DNA from 3 places in the Rhizobium aureum genome. Region 1 is predicted to be linked to each of the others. Evidence: predicted binding sites of a transcription regulator. Region 1 holds the regulator's gene; each other region holds the start of a gene.
The links. Region 1 encodes LexA, which represses DNA repair genes until DNA is damaged. Its sites were predicted from a motif close to TGTTCNNNNTGTGTTCNG; they were not measured.
Positions count from the first base shown of each region.

Region 2: the regulator LexA is predicted to act here: its motif matches at 4,754-4,771, upstream of PH552_RS22915 (nucleoside triphosphate pyrophosphohydrolase family protein).
Region 3: the regulator LexA is predicted to act here: its motif matches at 2,457-2,474, upstream of recA (recombinase RecA).

Region 1 is NZ_JAQJCI010000004.1:336,778-343,065, reverse strand. Features, by position in the region: gene eno (phosphopyruvate hydratase) at 109-1,383, opposite strand; gene kdsA (3-deoxy-8-phosphooctulonate synthase) at 1,533-2,372, opposite strand; gene PH552_RS12990 (VOC family protein) at 2,369-3,256, opposite strand; gene lexA (transcriptional repressor LexA) at 3,682-4,404, shown strand; partial or broken gene PH552_RS12980 (ComEC/Rec2 family competence protein) at 4,385-6,288, opposite strand, start outside.
Region 2 is NZ_JAQJCI010000011.1:118,825-125,112, reverse strand. Features, by position in the region: gene PH552_RS22940 (DnaJ domain-containing protein) at 1-622, opposite strand, end outside; gene PH552_RS22935 (RT0821/Lpp0805 family surface protein) at 939-1,397, opposite strand; gene pdxH (pyridoxamine 5'-phosphate oxidase) at 1,463-2,083, shown strand; gene PH552_RS22925 (polysaccharide deacetylase family protein) at 2,080-3,144, opposite strand; gene PH552_RS22920 (D-alanyl-D-alanine carboxypeptidase) at 3,372-4,670, shown strand; gene PH552_RS22915 (nucleoside triphosphate pyrophosphohydrolase family protein) at 4,778-5,083, shown strand; gene tldD (metalloprotease TldD) at 5,109-6,288, opposite strand, start outside.
Region 3 is NZ_JAQJCI010000022.1:60,642-66,929, reverse strand. Features, by position in the region: gene alaS (alanine--tRNA ligase) at 1-1,071, opposite strand, end outside; gene recA (recombinase RecA) at 1,245-2,330, opposite strand; gene PH552_RS29935 (carbohydrate kinase family protein) at 2,570-3,514, shown strand; gene PH552_RS29930 (pseudouridine-5'-phosphate glycosidase) at 3,561-4,487, shown strand; gene trpS (tryptophan--tRNA ligase) at 4,548-5,567, opposite strand; gene cckA (cell cycle histidine kinase CckA) at 5,782-6,288, opposite strand, start outside.

The sequences.
Region 1 (6,288 bases):
TCCGTTGACTCTAACTACGCGGTCCAATAAAAAACCGCGCCCAGGGGCGCGGTTCGATTTCAGCGAATAATCTCGTCGCAGACCCAAGCGGATCGCGCGGATCAGGCATCAGCCGCGCAGGATGGAGCGGCCGGCATACTTTGCCTGAGGGCCGAGCGCTTCCTCGATGCGTATGAGCTGGTTGTACTTGGCAAGACGGTCGGAGCGCGACAGCGAGCCGGTCTTGATCTGACCGCAGTTGGTGGCAACGGCGAGATCGGCGATGGTGGAATCTTCCGTTTCGCCCGAGCGGTGCGACATCACGGCCGTGTAGTTGGCCTTATGCGCGGTTTCGACGGCATCGAGAGTTTCGGTCAGCGAGCCGATCTGGTTGACCTTGACGAGGATCGAGTTGGCAACGCCCATGCGGATACCGTCGCGCAGGCGGGCGGAATTGGTGACGAACAGGTCGTCGCCGACGAGCTGGGTCTTCTTGCCGATCAGGTCGGTCAGCGTCTTCCAGCCTTCCCAGTCGTCTTCAGCCATGCCGTCTTCGATCGAAACGATCGGGTACTTCGCTGCGAGTTCTGCGAGGTATTCGGCCATGGCGCCGGATTCCAGCGTGCGGCCTTCGCCTTCGAGCACGTACTTGCCGTCCTTGAAGAATTCGGTCGAGGCGCAATCGAGGCCGAGAGCGATTTCGTCGCCCGGCTTGTAGCCGGCCTTTTCGATGGACTTCATGATGAAATCGAGGGCTGCCGGGGCGCTGGAGAGGCCTGGCGCGAAACCACCTTCGTCGCCGACATTGGTGTTGTGGCCCTGCGATGCCAGTTCCTTCTTCAGAACATGGAAGACTTCCGAACCCATGCGGACGGCTTCGCGGATCGAGTCTGCGCCGATCGGCAGGATCATGAATTCCTGAAAGTCGATCGGGTTATCGGCATGAGCGCCGCCGTTGATGATGTTCATCATCGGAACCGGCAGCAGGCGGGCATGAGCGCCGCCGACATAGCGGTAGAGCGGCAGGTTGGCGCTCTGGGCAGCAGCCTTGGCGACGGCGAGCGAGACTCCGAGGATGGCGTTGGCACCGAGGCGCGACTTGTTCGGCGTGCCGTCGAGTTCGATCATGATGTTGTCGAGCTGGATCTGGTTTTCGGCATCCATGCCGCCGATCGCGTCGAAGATTTCCGAATTGACGGCTTCGACTGCCTTCTCGACACCCTTGCCGTGGTAGCGCTTGCCGCCATCGCGAAGCTCGACGGCTTCATGAGCGCCGGTCGACGCGCCCGACGGAACCGCCGCGCGGCCCATGCTGCCGTCTTCGAGGTAGACATCGACTTCGACGGTCGGATTGCCACGGCTGTCGAGAATCTCGCGGGCGATAATGTCGGTGATTGCGGTCATGATAGCTTCCTGCTCGCTGGTTTATAAATCGATTTAAATCGTCTTAATCGAAGGCGCGGAAATTACAATGGCGATCCGCGCCGCGATTTGGCACTCCTGCAGGCCGCGTAAAGCAAATTCATGTCAGCCTGTTGAATGCCCGATATTTCTTAAGCCTTGGCCACGGCGTCAAAGGCCAGCAGCTTCTCCAGAAGCCGCGGCATATCCTTCAGATAGACCATGTTCGGGCCGTCCGAGGGCGCATTGTCCGGGTCCTCATGCGTCTCGATAAAAACACCTGCGACGCCGACGGCGACCGCAGCGCGCGCCAGTGTCTCGACAAAGCGGCGGTCGCCCCCAGTCGAACCGCCCTGCCCGCCAGGCTGCTGTACGGAATGGGTCGCATCGAAGATGACGGGTGCGCCCATCGCTGCCATGATCGGCAGCGAGCGCATATCCGAGACCAGCGTGTTATAGCCAAAGGAAGCCCCGCGCTCGCAGAGAAGAATGTTCGGATTGCCGCTCTCATTGAGCTTGGCAAGCACATTCTTCATATCCCAAGGCGCAAGGAACTGCCCCTTCTTGACGTTGACGACACGGCCGGTCTTGGCCGCGGCAACAAGAAGATCGGTCTGGCGCGACAGGAAGGCCGGGATCTGCAGGATATCGACCGTCTTGGAAACGATGGCGCACTGCTCTTCCGTGTGGATGTCGGTCAAAACCGGAAAGCCATATTCCTTCTTGAGGTCGGCAAAGACCTCCAGCGCCTTTTCCAGGCCGATGCCGCGCTTGCCCGACAGTGACGTACGGTTGGCCTTGTCGAAGGACGACTTGTAGACAAGGCCGATGCCGAGCTTGCCGCAGAGTTCCTTCAGGACGCCGGCAACCATGAAAGCATGGTCGCGGCTTTCCATCTGGCAGGGGCCGGCAATCAGCGACAGCTTGGCGCTGTTGGAAAAGAGGACCTTGGAGGCACCCTCACCGACGGTGACTTCGGAATTCGTGGTCATGCTATCTCCTCGAAGGCGAACAATGCGCCCTGTCCGGGCGCCAGCCTTGCCAGTATACGATTGTTCTTACGCGTGTAGGTGACGCCGTTAGCAGCGAAATGCGACGATGTCACGGAAAGATCGCGCGTTTTGAAAAGGATTGCGCGTGCGCGCAGCCCGGGATCGCTGGTATGGACCGGCAAATCGTAGAATGCTTCCATTCCTTCCGGCGTCAAAACTTCGACATCGACATTGGCCGCCTTGATCGTCAGGCCGAAGGAATGCTCCAAGATCCGCGGACCGCCAACGACCTCTTCGAAAAAGCTGCGATACACCGCCGGTTTCAGCGCGGAAAGCGCCACCCGCGCAATGCCGGTCACCCCGTTTTTGTGACGCTCGAGTACGCTGCGATCGGCCGGCAGCGGATTGATGCGCTGGCAGCAGAAGGCCAGGAAATCCGGCGCACGCAGATCCGCCGCAAATGCGAGGCGAAAACCGGCCGTGGGTTCCGTTCCATCCGGCATCTTCATCGGCCGGGAGAAATCCAGCATGGGTCCAGCCGAAATCCCAGCCGCCTTGAAACGCCCATCATCGCCGACAGCATCGTCCGTGCCGAAAACCAGGGCCGAAAAACCATCCTCGGCAACGCGGAAGCGATAGGCTTGGTCGCGCGCAACAAAGACATTGCCGTCGGCAATGCTCGTCTCGCATTGCTCCTGCGAGGCCACGCCCAACGGTTCGAGATAGGTCTTGTCGGCAAGGAACACACAGGCATTTTCAGTGCCGAAGGGGTGGCGCGCATCCGGTGCGACCGTGAAGCCAAGCTTGCCCAGGCGCTCCCGCGCCAGAGCGATGTTGACGGTCGGCAGCACGAGATGATCCAGCGGATGCGGCGACAAAGTCATGGTCCTCCCTTGTTTGCCTGCAAAAGCAGATTTGCGCTCATACAATGCTCAATTCAAGCCGAAAGCCAAGCCCGTGAAAGCGCAGGAGAACGTGGGCCGGACGCAACTGCGGCAACCCGAGCGCACTGATTCTCAACTGCGGTCGAGTTATGTGCCAGTCGCCGTCTTCATTCGCACACGAGCAGAGCAGGATTGAGGTGAATCGTCCATAAGGCGAACAAAGCGGCATTTCTCATATTTATCGATGAATTAGCGCGGATATAATTCGCAAGGAATTTCAAGCGATCCAGTCGATGGCGGCAAATATTTGATAGGCTCCGCGAAGCTTTACCGAAATTTAAGCACTTGCAGAACACATATGGAACATATAGTGTCCGTTCTGGATTTGTTTCACGACGATTTTCTTGATTTGGGGTTCCAAGACGATGTTGACGCGCAAGCAGCAGGAACTGCTTCTCTTCATTCACGAGCGAATGAAGGAATCCGGTGTCCCGCCATCTTTCGACGAAATGAAGGACGCACTGGATCTGGCATCCAAATCCGGCATTCACCGTCTGATCACCGCGCTCGAGGAGCGCGGCTTCATTCGCCGCCTGCCCAATCGGGCGCGGGCACTCGAAGTCATCAAGCTGCCGGAGGCCTATAATTCAAGCCTGCAGCCACGACGCGGCTTTTCACCGAGCATTATCGAGGGCAGCCTCGGCAAACCCCAGCCAGTCGCGCCTCCAGCCCCGGCAAAGGTTGCCAACGACGAGCACAATAGTTCCGCATCGGTACCGGTCATGGGGCGCATCGCCGCCGGCGTTCCGATTTCCGCCATTCAGAACAACACGCACGACATTACCGTTCCCGCCGATATGCTCGGCTCCGGCGAGCATTATGCGCTGGAGGTCAGGGGCGATTCGATGATCGACGCCGGAATTTTCGATGGCGATACGGTCATCATCCGCAATTCGACGACAGCCAATCCCGGTGATATCGTCGTTGCGCTCGTCGACGACGAAGAGGCAACGCTGAAGCGATTCCGCCGCAAGGGCGCTTCCATCGCATTGGAAGCCGCCAATCCGGCCTATGAAACCCGTATCTTCGGGCCGGATCGCGTCAAGGTCCAGGGCAAGCTTGTAGGGCTTATTCGGCGCTATCATTGACAGACGAGTTATCACCAACAGTTGGACTATCATTGACGGGTGATATCTGCGCAGGTGGCGTACCGAATTTGCCGGTGCGCCAATCATAGGTTCGGTGCCTGGTCCATGGTCGCTGAGGGTTTTCGAAAGCGACAGAGACAATAGGCTTATCGGCCGTGAGCGTCATTTCGATGGACCCGGTTTTGCGCAATGTCGCACCGGTTATGAGCATTGCGGCCGGAACGGCAATAATCAAGTCGTAGCCGGATCGGCGTGACGACGATGTTTGCGGTATCGCAAGCCGGCGGCAGATAGGCGGCATTTTCGATGGTGACCAACATGGCGCCGTTGTCGAGCATCGCCACGCACCATGCGCCCTTCTGACAGGCGAAACTTCCCTGCATTGTCCGATCCAGAGCCTCCTCCATCGCCTTGCGGACTGCATTTTGCTCTTCCCTGCTTAACCGGCGGCGGCGATCGGTCGTCTTATTGATCTGCGGAAGCCGGTCATCAGCGGGGAGCATGGTGGGTGGCTGATGTTCGGTTGCGACCAGCGCCTTCTGCCATTGTTCGAAAATGAAGACCTGCGGCCTTTCGCGATTTGTGGCGAGTATATCGTCCTGTCGCAACGCAACCAGGACACCATCTTCGGAAATCATCAGATCCGGCTTCGGCACACCTGAGCCGAATGCCGCCACGCCGATGGATGAAAGCAGCAACAGCAAGCCTAAATGGCGAAGCCGGGTCCGCAGCACGGTCATGATCAGAAAGCCGGCAATGAAGGTCGGCATCAGCCAGCCGGGTTGGCGGCCGAAGGTGATGTCGCCTCCCCAACCGGCCACAGTTTTGGCGATCAGGATGACTAGTTCCAGTCCCTCGCCGGTGACGTTCCAAAACGGCCCGTCCAGGCCGATAGGCATCAGCAGCATTGCGGCCATGCCGAACGGCATGACAATGAAGGAGACGACCGGCATGGCCGCAAGGTTGGCGGCGAGACCGTATGTCGCCAGCCGGTGAAAATGCTCGATCGAAAAGATGGCCGTCGATGCACCGCCGATGAACGAGGTCGACAACACGCCACCGAAGAAGCGCGACACGAAGAGCAGCGGGCTTATCAGACGGATCCGCGAGAGGATGTTTTCGCGGTGCCGCCGCCGTTTCCACAGCGAATAGCCCGACACCAACGCCAGCGTCGCTGCATACGACATCTGGAAGCTTGGGCCGAGCACCTGCGACGGCGACAGAATGAGGATGACGATGGCGGATAGCGCGACATTGCGAAGGCTGAGCGACGGCCGATCGAAAAGTACGGCCACCAGCATGATCGCCATCATGATGAAAGCGCGTTCGGCGGATACGCCGAAGCCTGAAATCAGGTAATAGGCCGTTACCGTCAAAAGCGCGCCGAAGGCCGCGAACTTCTTGGTCGGCCAGGCCTGAGCAACTCCCGGAAACAAGCTGAACAGATAGCGCAGGCCGACGTAGAAGATGCCGGCCGACAGCGCCATGTTCAGCCCTGAAATTGCGATGATGTGAGTGAGACCGGCAATTCGCAGCGACTCGGTCGTATCCTTTGAGATCGCACGTCTCTCATCGGTGACAAGCGCTGCCGCAAAGGCGCCCGTATCTCCCGGCAAGGTTTCCCGGATCCTGTCTCCGATGCCGTTGCGCAGGCCGGCGAGCCAGATATCGGCCTTATCCAGCGGCGAATCTGCAACGCCATCACCGGATGGAGACAATAAGGTCGGGTTGCCATAGGCGAAACCGTTCGCACCGATTCCATTGAAATAGGAACTGAAGGCGAAATCATTGAGGTCAGGCAGAGCAGGCCCGGACGGCGGTGTCAGACGCGCCTTGCCCTGGATGCGATCGCCGAGATCGAACGGCTTCGCCTGCTTGCGTATG
Region 2 (6,288 bases), on a different contig from region 1:
GGCGCACGAGCGAACCGAGGATGCCGAAGGTGGAGCGTGGACCGGCGGGAGAGGTTCCCGTCGCCAGCAGTTCCTCCTCCGTGTGTATTTCTTCAGCGGCGGTCGCGTAGGCCTCCTGCTGCTTTCCGGCGTGCTGCGCTGCGGTCTCGGTGGCTGCGGCTTGATCCTGTTGCTGCGCGCGGCCCGACTTTACCCCGAATATGCGCTCGACCATATCTTCAGGTGTCTCGCCTGCCGCATTGTGCTGAGCCGATGCCGCGGAGGCGGCTGCCTTGCGCGCATTCGCCCGGGCAAGCTCCTCCATGATCTTCTCGGCATTGGCGCGCGCGGCCTTCGCACGATCGGCAGCCTCGCGCGCCGCCTGGCGCTGCTGCATGATCGTCTGTTCCTGGCTCTGGCCCTTGGCTTCCGCCATGCGCGCGATCTGATCGTAACGGCTGCGCTTCTGCGGATCCTTCAGCGTCTCATAGGCGCGGCCGATTTCGGCGAAACGCTCCGACGCCGTTGGATCGCCCAGATTGTGATCCGGATGCGCGGACTTTGCCAGTTTGCGCCAGGCAGCCTTGATTTCGTCGGCTCCAGCATCCTGTTTCACGCCCAACACCTTGTAAGGATCGCGCATCTTTCCCGCCATTATTCATGGGTATGCCAGGCTCCGTCGCAGCATCCCAAGCAAAAACCAATTGATCGCGCTTCATCCCCTTGCTTCCCGTTGGGGGAGGCACGGCCGATGCGCGTATGAACCGATCCTGCGGGAAGAGTTGCTAATCAGGCGTTACGCCGGGCGGAAACCATCGGCTTCCATTTCCGCACATGGTTAGCCGATCGCTAACGACGAATGCCGAGAAGCCGTAATGGCATGGCGCATCGATCATCCTGCCGTTCGGCCAGGTCGATGGCACGCGGAAAACGACACGCGGAAAAAGAGGGTAAAGCGATCAGCCGGCTTGCTGGAAACTCAGCAGCTGCCATTCGCCCTGACCAACGAGGCAGGTCCTGCCGGAAAAGTTGGCGATGCCCTGGTAGGAATGGCGGCTGGTGCGGAACTGCCGGCAAACCACGCCGGATGCATTGCTTTCGACGATCGTGTCGATGACGCCGGCGCTGCCCGTGGAAGCGTTAGCCCAGGGAATGGACTGGCCGTTGAGCTTGTGAAGATCCGCGGAAGTGACTGCGTTGCGCACCGTGGTTTCGTCGGAAATGCTGTCGGTGGTCACAGGCGCCGTCGGCACCGTGCCGGTCGATACGCTGCGATCGACCTTGGCCGAGCTCAGGTAGTCCATGCCGCCGCCAACGCAGCCGCCAAGGGTGAAAAGGGAGACAAGGACGACAGCCATCGTCACGCCTTTTGCAAGCTTGCGCTTTGTATGAACGGTCGACTTTGCTATGACTTCCACCCGAACGTTTTTGGCTAGCCAGAGGGGCCGGCGGTTATTGGGAATTGCGGAGTATTTGAACTAATATGTCGGAAAACGAGTTAACAAGCGGTGACTTCACCGAGCAGAACGAACCTTTCGCTCTTTTCGCGGCCTGGCTGCGCGAAGCGGAGACCACGGAGCCGAACGATCCGAACGCGGTCGCCTTGGCAACGGTGGATAAGGATGGATTGCCAAATGTCCGCATGGTTCTTCTGAAGGGTTTTGATAGCGACGGATTCGTCTTTTATACGAACTTCGAAAGCCAGAAAGGTCAAGAAATTCTTTACCACAAGAAAGCGGCCATGTGTTTCCACTGGAAATCGCTGCGCCGCCAGGTGCGCCTGCGCGGCGTGGTTGAAGTGGTGAGCGACCAGGAAGCGGATGAGTATTTCAAGACCAGGGCGCGGGGCAGCCGCATCGGCGCCTGGGCTTCGAAGCAGTCCCGCCCGCTCGAGGGCCGCTTTGCATTGGAAAAGGCGGTTGCCGAATATACCGCCCGCTATGCTATCGGCGACATTCCGCGCCCGCCCTATTGGTCCGGTTTCCGCATCCGGCCGCTGTCGATCGAGTTCTGGCATGACCGGCAGTTCCGCCTGCACGATCGCATCGAGTTTCGCCGCGAGGTGCCGGAAGGCGCCTGGCAGAAGGTGCGGATGTATCCTTAAGATCCATGCCGTTTCTCAGGCCCCATCAATCGCATGGGAATGCCGGAGGCAAGTGCCGATGCATAGCGGGGCTTCTGGTAATGGCCGTTCAGCGATAGCCGCGGCAGGAGCGTGGCCTCCGTGCCGTTCGCCGGCATGATCGTGCCCGGGCGCGTCGTGACGCCGACGGAAAAGCCCAGTTCTGCCGCGAGCCTGCCCTCGCGTGGCGATACGGCTTCAAGCGTGCCGTAAGGATAGGCGATCGAGATCGGCCGCCGTCCGGTGATATCGGCGACATAATCGGCCGAAAGCGCCATTTCCGCCGCTGCCTCCGCCTCCGGCAGCCGCGACAGCGCGCGATGGCTTACCGTATGCGCGCCGAGCGAGGCGAGGGGATGGCGAGCGAGCTGCGTCAACTCGCCCCGATCCATGATCGATGCGCGGACAATGTCGAGCGGTTCCAGACCGTGACGGCGGGCAAGCGCGTCGATCCGGCCGACGGCTTCGCTTTCATCGTGGCCGTGAACGAAGGCGGCGAAGCGGGCAAATGCCGCATGCTTATGGCTTTCCTTGCCCAGCGGCAGGAATTCGTCGCCGGAGCCGAAATCGAATGTCAGCCGATCCAGCCGGCCGAGCAGCTCGGCGAGCGTTTCCCACCATATGCTGTGGCTCCGCTCCGAGAGCCCCTGGGCAACGAAGACGGTGAAGGGCGCACCGTGACGGGAAAGGACCGGCAGGGCGTGATCGAGGTTGTCCCGATTGCCGTCGTCGAGCGTGAAGGCGACAAAGGGCGGCTTGCCGGCGGCATTCGCCAGTCGCGCCGGAAGAGCGTCAAGAGCGATGAATTCATAGCCATCCTTTTTCAGCCGCGCGATCGCTCGGTCGAGAAAATCAGGTGAGACCTCGAGATGTGCATTGGGCGTAAAGCGGCGGGAAAGGGCAGGGCGGACATGATGAAGAGTGAAGATGGCGCCGAGGCCGGCAACGTCGCGCATCAGGCCGGCACCCTTCAGAATTGCGGCAGCTTCCAGCCCGCTGGAAATCATCCTGCGCTTGAGGCGGACCTTGATGCCCTGTTCCATGCGGATCGACCCCGTTGACCAACGTCAACGCTCTAGCGCATCCCCGTTAAACCTTACTGAATCTTTGCCATAATTTCCAATGCGTTAATGGTTATTTTACCAGGAACGGCAAAATTGAAGAACTATCGAGGCTGTTGCCTCAATATCGCACCGGTATCAGGCTTTTTGTCGCAAAATCATACAGGGATTGATGCGGTGTGTTGGCATTCTTTCGGTTGGGGACAATTATGAAAAGACTTTTGATGGCTCTGTCTGCGGCCGTCTTGCTGCTGAGCGCTCCTGCGGCGAGCTTTGCCGGCAGCGCCTATTTCATCATGGATGCGAAGACCGGCAAGGTACTGGCATCAAGCAATGCCGATGACCTCAACCATCCGGCATCGCTGACCAAGATGATGACCTTGTACATGACCTTCGAGGCGATCCATCGCGGCAAGCTCAGCTGGAGTACGAGAATACCGGTATCGCGTTTTGCCGCCGCCAAGCCGCCGACCAAGCTGGGCCTCAAGCCCGGTAGCACAGTGACCGTACGCGAAGCAGTCGACGGCATGATCATCAAGTCCGCCAATGACGCGGCAACCGCCATGGCGGAGGCCCTCGGCGGCAGCGAAAGCGGCTTCGCCCGGCTGATGACGCAAAAGGCGCGGGAAATCGGCATGCGCCGCACCACCTTCCTCAATGCTTCCGGCCTCCCGAACATGCAGCAGTGGACGACGGCCCGCGATATGTCGACGCTCGCCGTCGCGCTCATCAACAACTACCCGCAGGAATACCGGCTCTTCTCGCAGTCGAGCTTCAGCTATCGCGGCCGTAGCGTTCGCGGTCACAACAATCTGATGTATCGCTATGAAGGCATGGACGGCATCAAGACCGGCTATACCAATGCCTCCGGCTTCAATCTCGTCAGCGCAGTGCGTCAGGGCAATCGCCGCGTGATCGGCGTTGTCATGGGCGGCGCCACGGCGCGCGGCCGCGATGCGCTGATGGCATCGCTGCTGGATCGCTATATCCCGAAGGCAACCCCTGTTCCGTCATCGCGCCTGTTTGCAAGTGTCGGCGGCGGCAAGGTTCCGCAGCAGGTCGAAGTGGCTTCCGTCTCCGACGATGTTGCCGTGGATGTCGACGCCCAGACCACCGCGACGACGACGCCGGCGCCGGCGCGCAAGCGCGTCGAGGTCGTCCCGATGGCATTTGCCGCGGCCTCGAACGTCACCGTACCGATGGATCGCCCGGCTGCGATGGATGAGATCCTCGTTGCCAACAAGCCGGCGGCGACGGGCAGCTGGCAGGTGCAGATCGCCGCGACGCCGACCGCGCAGGCCGCCAAGGATCTGCTGTCCGAGGCCAAGTCCAGGGCCGGCAATGCGCTTGCCAACGCGTCACCCTACACCGAAGCTGTCGGCAAGGGCGGCAACACGGTCTATCGCGCCCGATTCGTCGGTTTTGCGAGCCGCGACGATGCGAATTCCGCTTGTTCCGCTCTGAAGCGCAAGGATTTCGATTGCATGCTGCTGCCGAGCAAGGGCTGAGCATAGTTCCAATTCGATAAAGTCGAGCCGGCGGGGCAAACTCTGCCGGCTCGACTTTTTTGTAGGAATCGTTCATGTCTGTTGAGAACATAAGAGGAACGATATCGATGCTGTCAGATCTGATGAAGCAATTCGAAGCGGCTTCGGCAACCTATGCCGCCGATAACGGCCTGGACCGCGACGACGACTGGTTCGTCCTGAAACTCCAGGAGGAAATGGGCGAGCTGATTCAGATCTGGAACAAGATCACCGGCCGGGGGCGCCGCAAGGGCATGAGCGAGTCCGAGCTGGCAACGGCATTGGCCGACGAGACGGCGGACGTGCTCGGCCACATCCTTCTCTTCGCACACCGCAACGGCCTCGATCTCAACGCCGCGGTCGAGCGAAAATGGCGCTTCCGCCCGCACGAATAAGACCCGTACGAATAGGGAAGGCGGTTTAAGCCTTTGTGCCACCGACGGTGATCTGGTCCATCCGCAGATGTGGCTGACCGACGCCGACAGGCACCCATTGGCCCGCCTTGCCGCAGTTGCCGATGCCGGTATCGAGTTTCGTGTCGTTGCCGATCATCGAAACGCGCTTCATGGCATCCGGCCCGTTGCCGATCAGCATGGCGCCCTTGATCGGCGCGCCGATCTTGCCATCCTCGATGAGGTAGGCCTCCGTGCAGCCGAAGACGAATTTACCCGACGTGATATCCACCTGGCCGCCGCCGAAGGAGACGGCGTAGATGCCCTTCTTCACCGAGGCGATGATCTCGTCCGGCGTCTTGTCGCCGCCAAGCATATAGGTGTTGGTCATGCGTGGCATCGGCGTATGGGCATAGCCCTGGCGGCGGCCGTTGCCGGTTGCCTTCATGCCCATCAGCCGCGCATTCTGCCGGTCCTGCATGTAGCCGACGAGCTTGCCGTTTTCGATCAGCACGTTGTAGGCCGAAGGCGTGCCCTCGTCGTCGATGGTGATCGAGCCGCGGCGGTTCTCGATCGTGCCGTCATCGACGACGGTGACGCCGGGAGCGGCCACTATCTGGCCCAGCAGCCCCGCGAATGCCGACGTCTTCTTGCGATTGAAATCGCCTTCCAGCCCGTGGCCGACGGCTTCGTGCAGCATGACGCCCGGCCAGCCGGAGCCCAGCACGACGTCCATCGTGCCCGCCGGCGCCTCGATCGCCTCGAGATTGACGAGTGCCTGGCGAAGCGCCTCATCAGCGCCGTGATGCCAATTGTCCTGTGTGACGAAATCGCCGAAGCCGATGCGCCCGCCGGTGCCGAAGGAGCCGGATTCCTGCCGGTCGCCGTCACCCACGATCACGGAAATGTTGATGCGCGTCATCGGCCTGACATCGCGCACGCGATGGCCATCGGCGCGAAGGATGTCGACCACCTGCCAGCTCGCGGCGATGGATGCCGTCACCTGGCGCACCTTGTCGTCCTTGTCGCGCAGATAGCTGTCGATCCGCTGCAGGAGCTTGGCCTTTTCCTCGAAGCTTGGCGTGCCGATCGGGTTCTCGTCGCCGTAGAGCACCTTATTGGTGCGCTGTGGTGCGGCCGCATAGGAGCCGGCATAACCCGAAGTGACCGCGCGCACGGCATCGGCGGCGCGTTTCAAGGCGGCTTCG
Region 3 (6,288 bases), on a different contig from region 1:
GGTTTCTTCGAGCTTCAGCGTCTCGGAGGTCAGCGCCTCGGCGCGCACCAGCTCCGGATAGGCGCGGCCCATCTGCTGGATCAGCGCCGGCAGCAGCTTCCACATCAGCGGCTCTTTGGCGCCGAGTAGCTGCGCGTGGCGCATGGCGCGGCGCATGATGCGGCGAAGCACGTAGCCGCGGCCTTCATTTGACGGCAGCACGCCATCGGCGATCAGGAAGGCAGACGAACGCAGATGGTCAGCAATGACGCGATGGCTGGCACGATGCTCGCCCTCGGCCTTCACGCCGGTCGCCTCTTCCGAAGCTTCGATCAGCGCGCGGAAGAGATCGATATCGTAGTTGTCATGCTTGCCCTGCAGCACGGCGGCAACGCGCTCGAGGCCCATGCCGGTGTCGATCGACGGACGCGGCAGGTCGACGCGCTGCTCCTTGGTGATCTGCTCAAACTGCATGAAGACGAGATTCCAGATCTCGATGAAGCGGTCGCCATCTTCTTCCGGAGAGCCGGGAGGGCCGCCCCAGATATGATCGCCGTGATCGTAGAAGATTTCGGAGCAGGGGCCACACGGACCGGTATCACCCATCGCCCAGAAATTGTCGCTGGTGGCGATGCGGATGATCTTGTCATCGGAAAGACCGGCAATCTTCTTCCAGAGATTATAGGCGTCGTCATCGGTGTGATAGACCGTGACCAGCAGGCGCTTGGCATCGAGACCGAATTCCTTGGTGATCAGGTTCCAGGCAAGCTCGATGGCGCGCTCCTTGAAATAGTCGCCAAAGGAGAAGTTGCCGAGCATCTCGAAGAAGGTGTGATGGCGCGCGGTGTAGCCGACATTGTCGAGGTCGTTGTGCTTGCCGCCGGCGCGCACGCATTTCTGCGCCGTCGACGCCGTCGTATAGGGACGCTGCTCTAGGCCGGTGAACACGTTCTTGAACTGCACCATGCCGGCATTGGTGAACATCAATGTCGGATCGTTGCGCGGCACCAGCGGGCTCGACGGCACGATCTCGTGGCCGTTTTTCTTAAAATAGTCGAGGAAGGTCGACCGGATTTCATTCACACCGCTCATATGGGGCCCTTCAGTCCTGCGCTCAGCAACTTGCATCAAAGTCAGTGGCTTTTATCGTCCGCTCCCGGCGCTGTCCAGCCGCACGAACAAAACCGGCCGCACATCCCTTGGACAATACGGCCGGTTTCGAATTTTAGTCTCGGTCTTGGATGGGAAATTGCTCCCGAAAATCCTTATTCGGCGGAGGCGTCGCCATCATCGGCATCGGGACCGCCATTCTGCAGGAAGCGATCGGCGATCAGGCCGGCATTCTGGCGTAGCGACAATTCAATCTCACGGGCGAGATCCGGATTGTCACGCAGGAAGAGCTTCGCGTTTTCGCGGCCTTGGCCGAGACGCTGGCTGTTATAGGAGAACCAGGCACCGGACTTTTCGACGATACCGGCCTTGACGCCGAGATCGACCAGTTCGCCAGTCTTGGAGACGCCTTCGCCATACATGATGTCGAACTCGACCTGCTTGAAGGGCGGCGCCATCTTGTTCTTGACGACCTTGACGCGGGTCTGGTTGCCGATCACTTCTTCGCGCTCCTTGACGGCGCCGATGCGGCGGATGTCGAGGCGAACCGAGGCGTAGAACTTCAGCGCGTTACCGCCCGTCGTCGTTTCCGGCGAGCCGAACATGACGCCGATCTTCATACGGATCTGGTTGATGAAGATCACCATGCAGTTGGACTTGGAGATCGAAGCCGTGAGCTTGCGCAGCGCCTGGCTCATCAGACGGGCCTGCAGACCCGGCAGGCTGTCGCCCATCTCGCCTTCGATTTCGGCACGCGGCGTCAATGCCGCAACGGAGTCGACGACGAGAACGTCGATCGCGCCGGAGCGCACCAGCGTATCGGTGATTTCGAGCGCCTGTTCGCCGGTATCGGGCTGCGAAATCAGCAGGTTTTGCAAGTCGACGCCGAGCTTGCGGGCATAGACCGGATCGAGCGCATGTTCCGCGTCCACAAAGGCGCAGATGCCGCCCTTCTTCTGGGCCTCTGCAATGGTCTGCAGCGCCAGCGTCGTCTTACCCGAGCTTTCCGGCCCGTAGATTTCGATGATGCGCCCCTTCGGCAAGCCGCCAATGCCGAGAGCGATATCGAGGCTCAGAGAGCCAGTGGAAACCGTTTCGATTTCGACCACGTTCTCGTTAGAGCCGAGCTTCATGATCGAGCCCTTGCCGAACGACCGCTCAATTTGAGAGAGTGCCGCTTCAAGTGCCTTGCTTTTATCCACCGATTTGTCCTCTACAAGCCGCAAAGAATTCTGAGACATCCGATCCACCTTTAGGTTATTGAAGCCGCTCTAGCAATGTCGCCGCCGATGAGAATTGTGTACTCGATTTGTTCTCATGTCGCAAGGCCACAACAAGCAATTGAAAGAAAAAGGTAAAATGAATTCCGTTCTATTTTTGTTTTCTTCTTTCTTCCCAGGCACTTGCATGACCGAGGCGGTGAATTGCCAGATGTTACCGACCCGTCCGATTCGTCCTTTCGACCGCTGAGGAAAACCATATGGCGAAGAAGATTCTCGTTCTCGGCGGCGCCCATATCGACCGGCGCGGCCGTATCTTCGGCGAGACCGCACCCGGCGCCAGCAACCCCGGCGCCTGGTTCGAGGAACCCGGCGGCGGCGGTTTCAATGCGGCCCGGAATCTCGCCCGCCTGGGCTTCGACGTAAAGCTGATCTCGCCGCGCGGCGGCGACCCTTCGGGCGAAATGGTGGCGGAAGCGGCAAGCCATGCCGGCATCGACGACAAGCCCTTCGTCTTCCTCGATCGCAAGACGCCGAGCTATACGGCGATCCTCGAACGCGACGGCAATCTGGTCATCGCGCTTGCCGACATGGAACTCTACAAGCTGTTCGTCCCGAGGCGTCTGGCTATTCGCGCCGTGCGCGACGCTTTCGAAGAAACCGACCTCGTTCTCTGCGACGCCAATCTGCCGGCAGAGACCCTGGCCGCGATCGCAGCAAGAGCCGCCGCCTGCGGCAAGTCCGTCGCGGCAATCGCGATCTCTCCGGCGAAAGTCGTGCGGCTGAAGCAGAGCCTTGCCGGCATCGACCATCTCTTCCTTAATGAAGCCGAGGCCGCCGCGCTGACCGAAAGCCGGCCTGAAGATCCACTCGAATGGGTGAGCGGATTGCGCGCCCTTGGCTTGCGCAATGGCGTCATCACCCGCGGCAGGCGGCCGCTGATCGCATTTTCCCGGGATGCCGTCGTCAGCCTGCAGCCACCCGTCGTCGACGATGTCGCCGATGTCACCGGGGCGGGAGATTCGCTCGCTTCCGGCGTGCTGTCGGCCCTGCTTGACGGACATGATCTCGCAGAGGCTGTCCGCCACGGTGCTGCAGCCGCAGCGATCACCGTGCAATCGCCCTTCGCCACCGCCGAAAATCTGTCTCCCGAGCTTTTGGAGACGATGTTGGCCCTTGTTCCCAAGGCCGAAATTCTGTCATGAAGCCTGCTCAGAACGCGTATATTGTTTCAGTGAATTGGAAACGACAATGACCCAGCCTATCTCGCCACTGCTTCCGATCTCCTATTCGAAGGAAGTCGCCGCCGCCAAGCTGCGCGGCGCCCCGCTCGTGGCACTGGAATCGACCATCATCACCCACGGCATGCCTTATCCCGGCAATATCGAGATGGCTCGCAGCGTCGAGGCGATCATCCGGCAGGAAGGCGCAGTGCCAGCGACTATCGCCGTCATCCATGGCGCGCTGCACATCGGTCTTGAGCCGGAAGAGCTGGAAGCATTGGCGAAGACGGAAGGGGCGATGAAGGTTTCACGCGCCGACATCGCCTTTGCGATCGCCGAGCGGCGAACCGGCGCGACCACCGTCGCCGCCACGATGATTGCCGCCGCCCGCGCCGGCATCAAGGTTTTCGCCACCGGCGGCATCGGCGGCGTCCATCGTGGTGCCGAAGAGAGCTTCGACATCTCTGCCGATCTTGAAGAGCTTGCGCGCACGGGCGTCATTGTCGTCTGCGCCGGCGCCAAGGCGATCCTCGATATTCCGAAGACGTTGGAAGTGCTGGAAACCCGCGGCGTTCCGGTCGTAACCTACGACAGCGCCGAATTTCCGGCCTTCTGGTCGCGTTCTTCCGGCCTGGCAAGCCCGCTGACGCTGAACAGCCCGGCTGCCATCGCCAATTTCCAATCCACGCGCGAGCAGCTCGGCATCGATGGCGGCATGCTGATCGCCAATCCGGTGCCGGAAGCCGACGAAATCCCGCGCGAGGAAATGGAAATCTATATCGAGCGCGCCCTCGACAGTGCCGAGCGCGACGAGATCACCGGCAAGGCCGTAACGCCCTATCTGCTCGGCACCATCTTCGACATCACCGAAGGCCGCAGCCTCAAGACGAACATCGCGCTTGTCGAAAACAATGCGCGCCTGGCCGCCGAAATCGCGGTCGCTCTGGCAGAATAATTAGATAAGCAGTTACGAAAACGGCCGGGCGCTTCAAAAGATCGTCCGGCCTTTTTCGTTTCAGATCAGGGAGAACAGACCCAAGGCGTCGCGTAATTCCGCAAGCGTTGCCTCCGTCCGTTCCCTCGCCTTTCTCGTCCCCTCACGCACGACTTCCATCACATAGTCCGGCTCGGCAGCATAGTGTGCTCGGCGCGCGCGGATCGGAGCGAGCAGCGCCTGCAGGATATCATCAAGACGTCTCTTTAAGGTGATATCACCAAGTCCACCTCGGCGATAATGCGCCTTCATGTCATCAACCAACTGCCGGTCCTCGCAGAAGGCATCCAGATAGGTGAAGACGACGTTTCCCTCGACCCTGCCGGGATCGCCGACGCGCAGATGATCGGGATCGGTATACATCCGCCGTACCGCATCGCTTATTTCATCCGGCGAGGAGGAAAGCGGGATGGCGTTGCCCTGGGATTTGCTCATCTTCGCCTTGCCGTCGACGCCTGGCAGGCGCCCCACGCTCGGCACCATCGCCGTTGCTTCCACAAGAACATCGCGCCCAATCTGCCGATTGAGACGGCGAACGATCTCGTTCGTCTGCTCGATCAATGGTGCCTGATCCTCGCCGACGGGAACGATCGTCGCCTTGAAGGCGGTGATATCGGCAGCCTGTGAAACCGGGTAGCAGAGAAAGCCGGCAGGCACGTCACGTTCGAATCCGCGCAGCTGGATCTCCGTCTTGATCGTCGGATTACGCTCCAGGCGACTGACCGTGACGAAATTCAGATAAAGCAGCGTCAGCTCCGCCAGCGCCGGCAAAGCGGATTGGACGCAGATCGTCGTCAGCGCCGGATCGACGCCGACTGCAAGATAATCGATAGCGACCTCAAGAACGTTGCGACGGACCTTCTCGGGATCATGGGCATTGTCGGTCAGCGCCTGGATATCCGCCAGCAGCAGGAATTGCCGATGGCTATGCTGAAGCGCAACGCGGCTCTTCAGCGACCCGACATAATGGCCGAGATGAAGCGGACCGGTGGTCCGGTCGCCCGTCAGGATGACGGGGCGAGTGTCGGTAGGAGAATGCATTTGGTTGCTCCGCAAAAGGAGCCGCCGCAATCGGGAAGGGAAAACGGAAAATGGACCATGCCTGCCGGATCACGGCGGCAGGGTCGATTTCAAGACATGACGACTGCCGCTCCTAGAAGGAGCGCCACCACAAACGGCAAATGGGTTCGGGGAGGTCGATCATGAGGCTGTCGATAGCATCCTTTCGCCGCCATCGGCAACAGCTGCTTCTCGCTTAGTTCTTGTCCAGCGTCTCGCGCACGACGACGGCAAGCTGCTTCAGCGAGAACGGCTTCGGCAGGAAACCGAACTGCGCATCCGCTGGCAGATTGCGGGCAAAGGCATCCTCGGCGTAGCCCGAAACGAAGATGAATTTCAGGTCCGGATATTTCTTGCGCAGTTCCCGCAGCAGCGACGGGCCGTCCATCTCAGGCATGACGACGTCGGACACGACGACATCGACCTGGCCGTCGAGCTCGTCCATGATGTCAAGCGCCTCGACGCCGGAGCCGGCCTCGTAAACGGTATAGCCCCGCGTCTCAAGCATGCGCTTGCCGCCGCGCCGCACCGCCTCCTCATCCTCGACCAGCAGCACGACTGCGGATTTGCCGGTAAGATCGGCCGGCTCTTCCGGCGGAGCGACTATGCCGACACTCTGATCCATGGCCGCGACATCCCGGCTCTCCGGCGCCTTGACATCGGTTACGGCCGGCATTTCGACGACATGGCGCGGCAGGAAGAT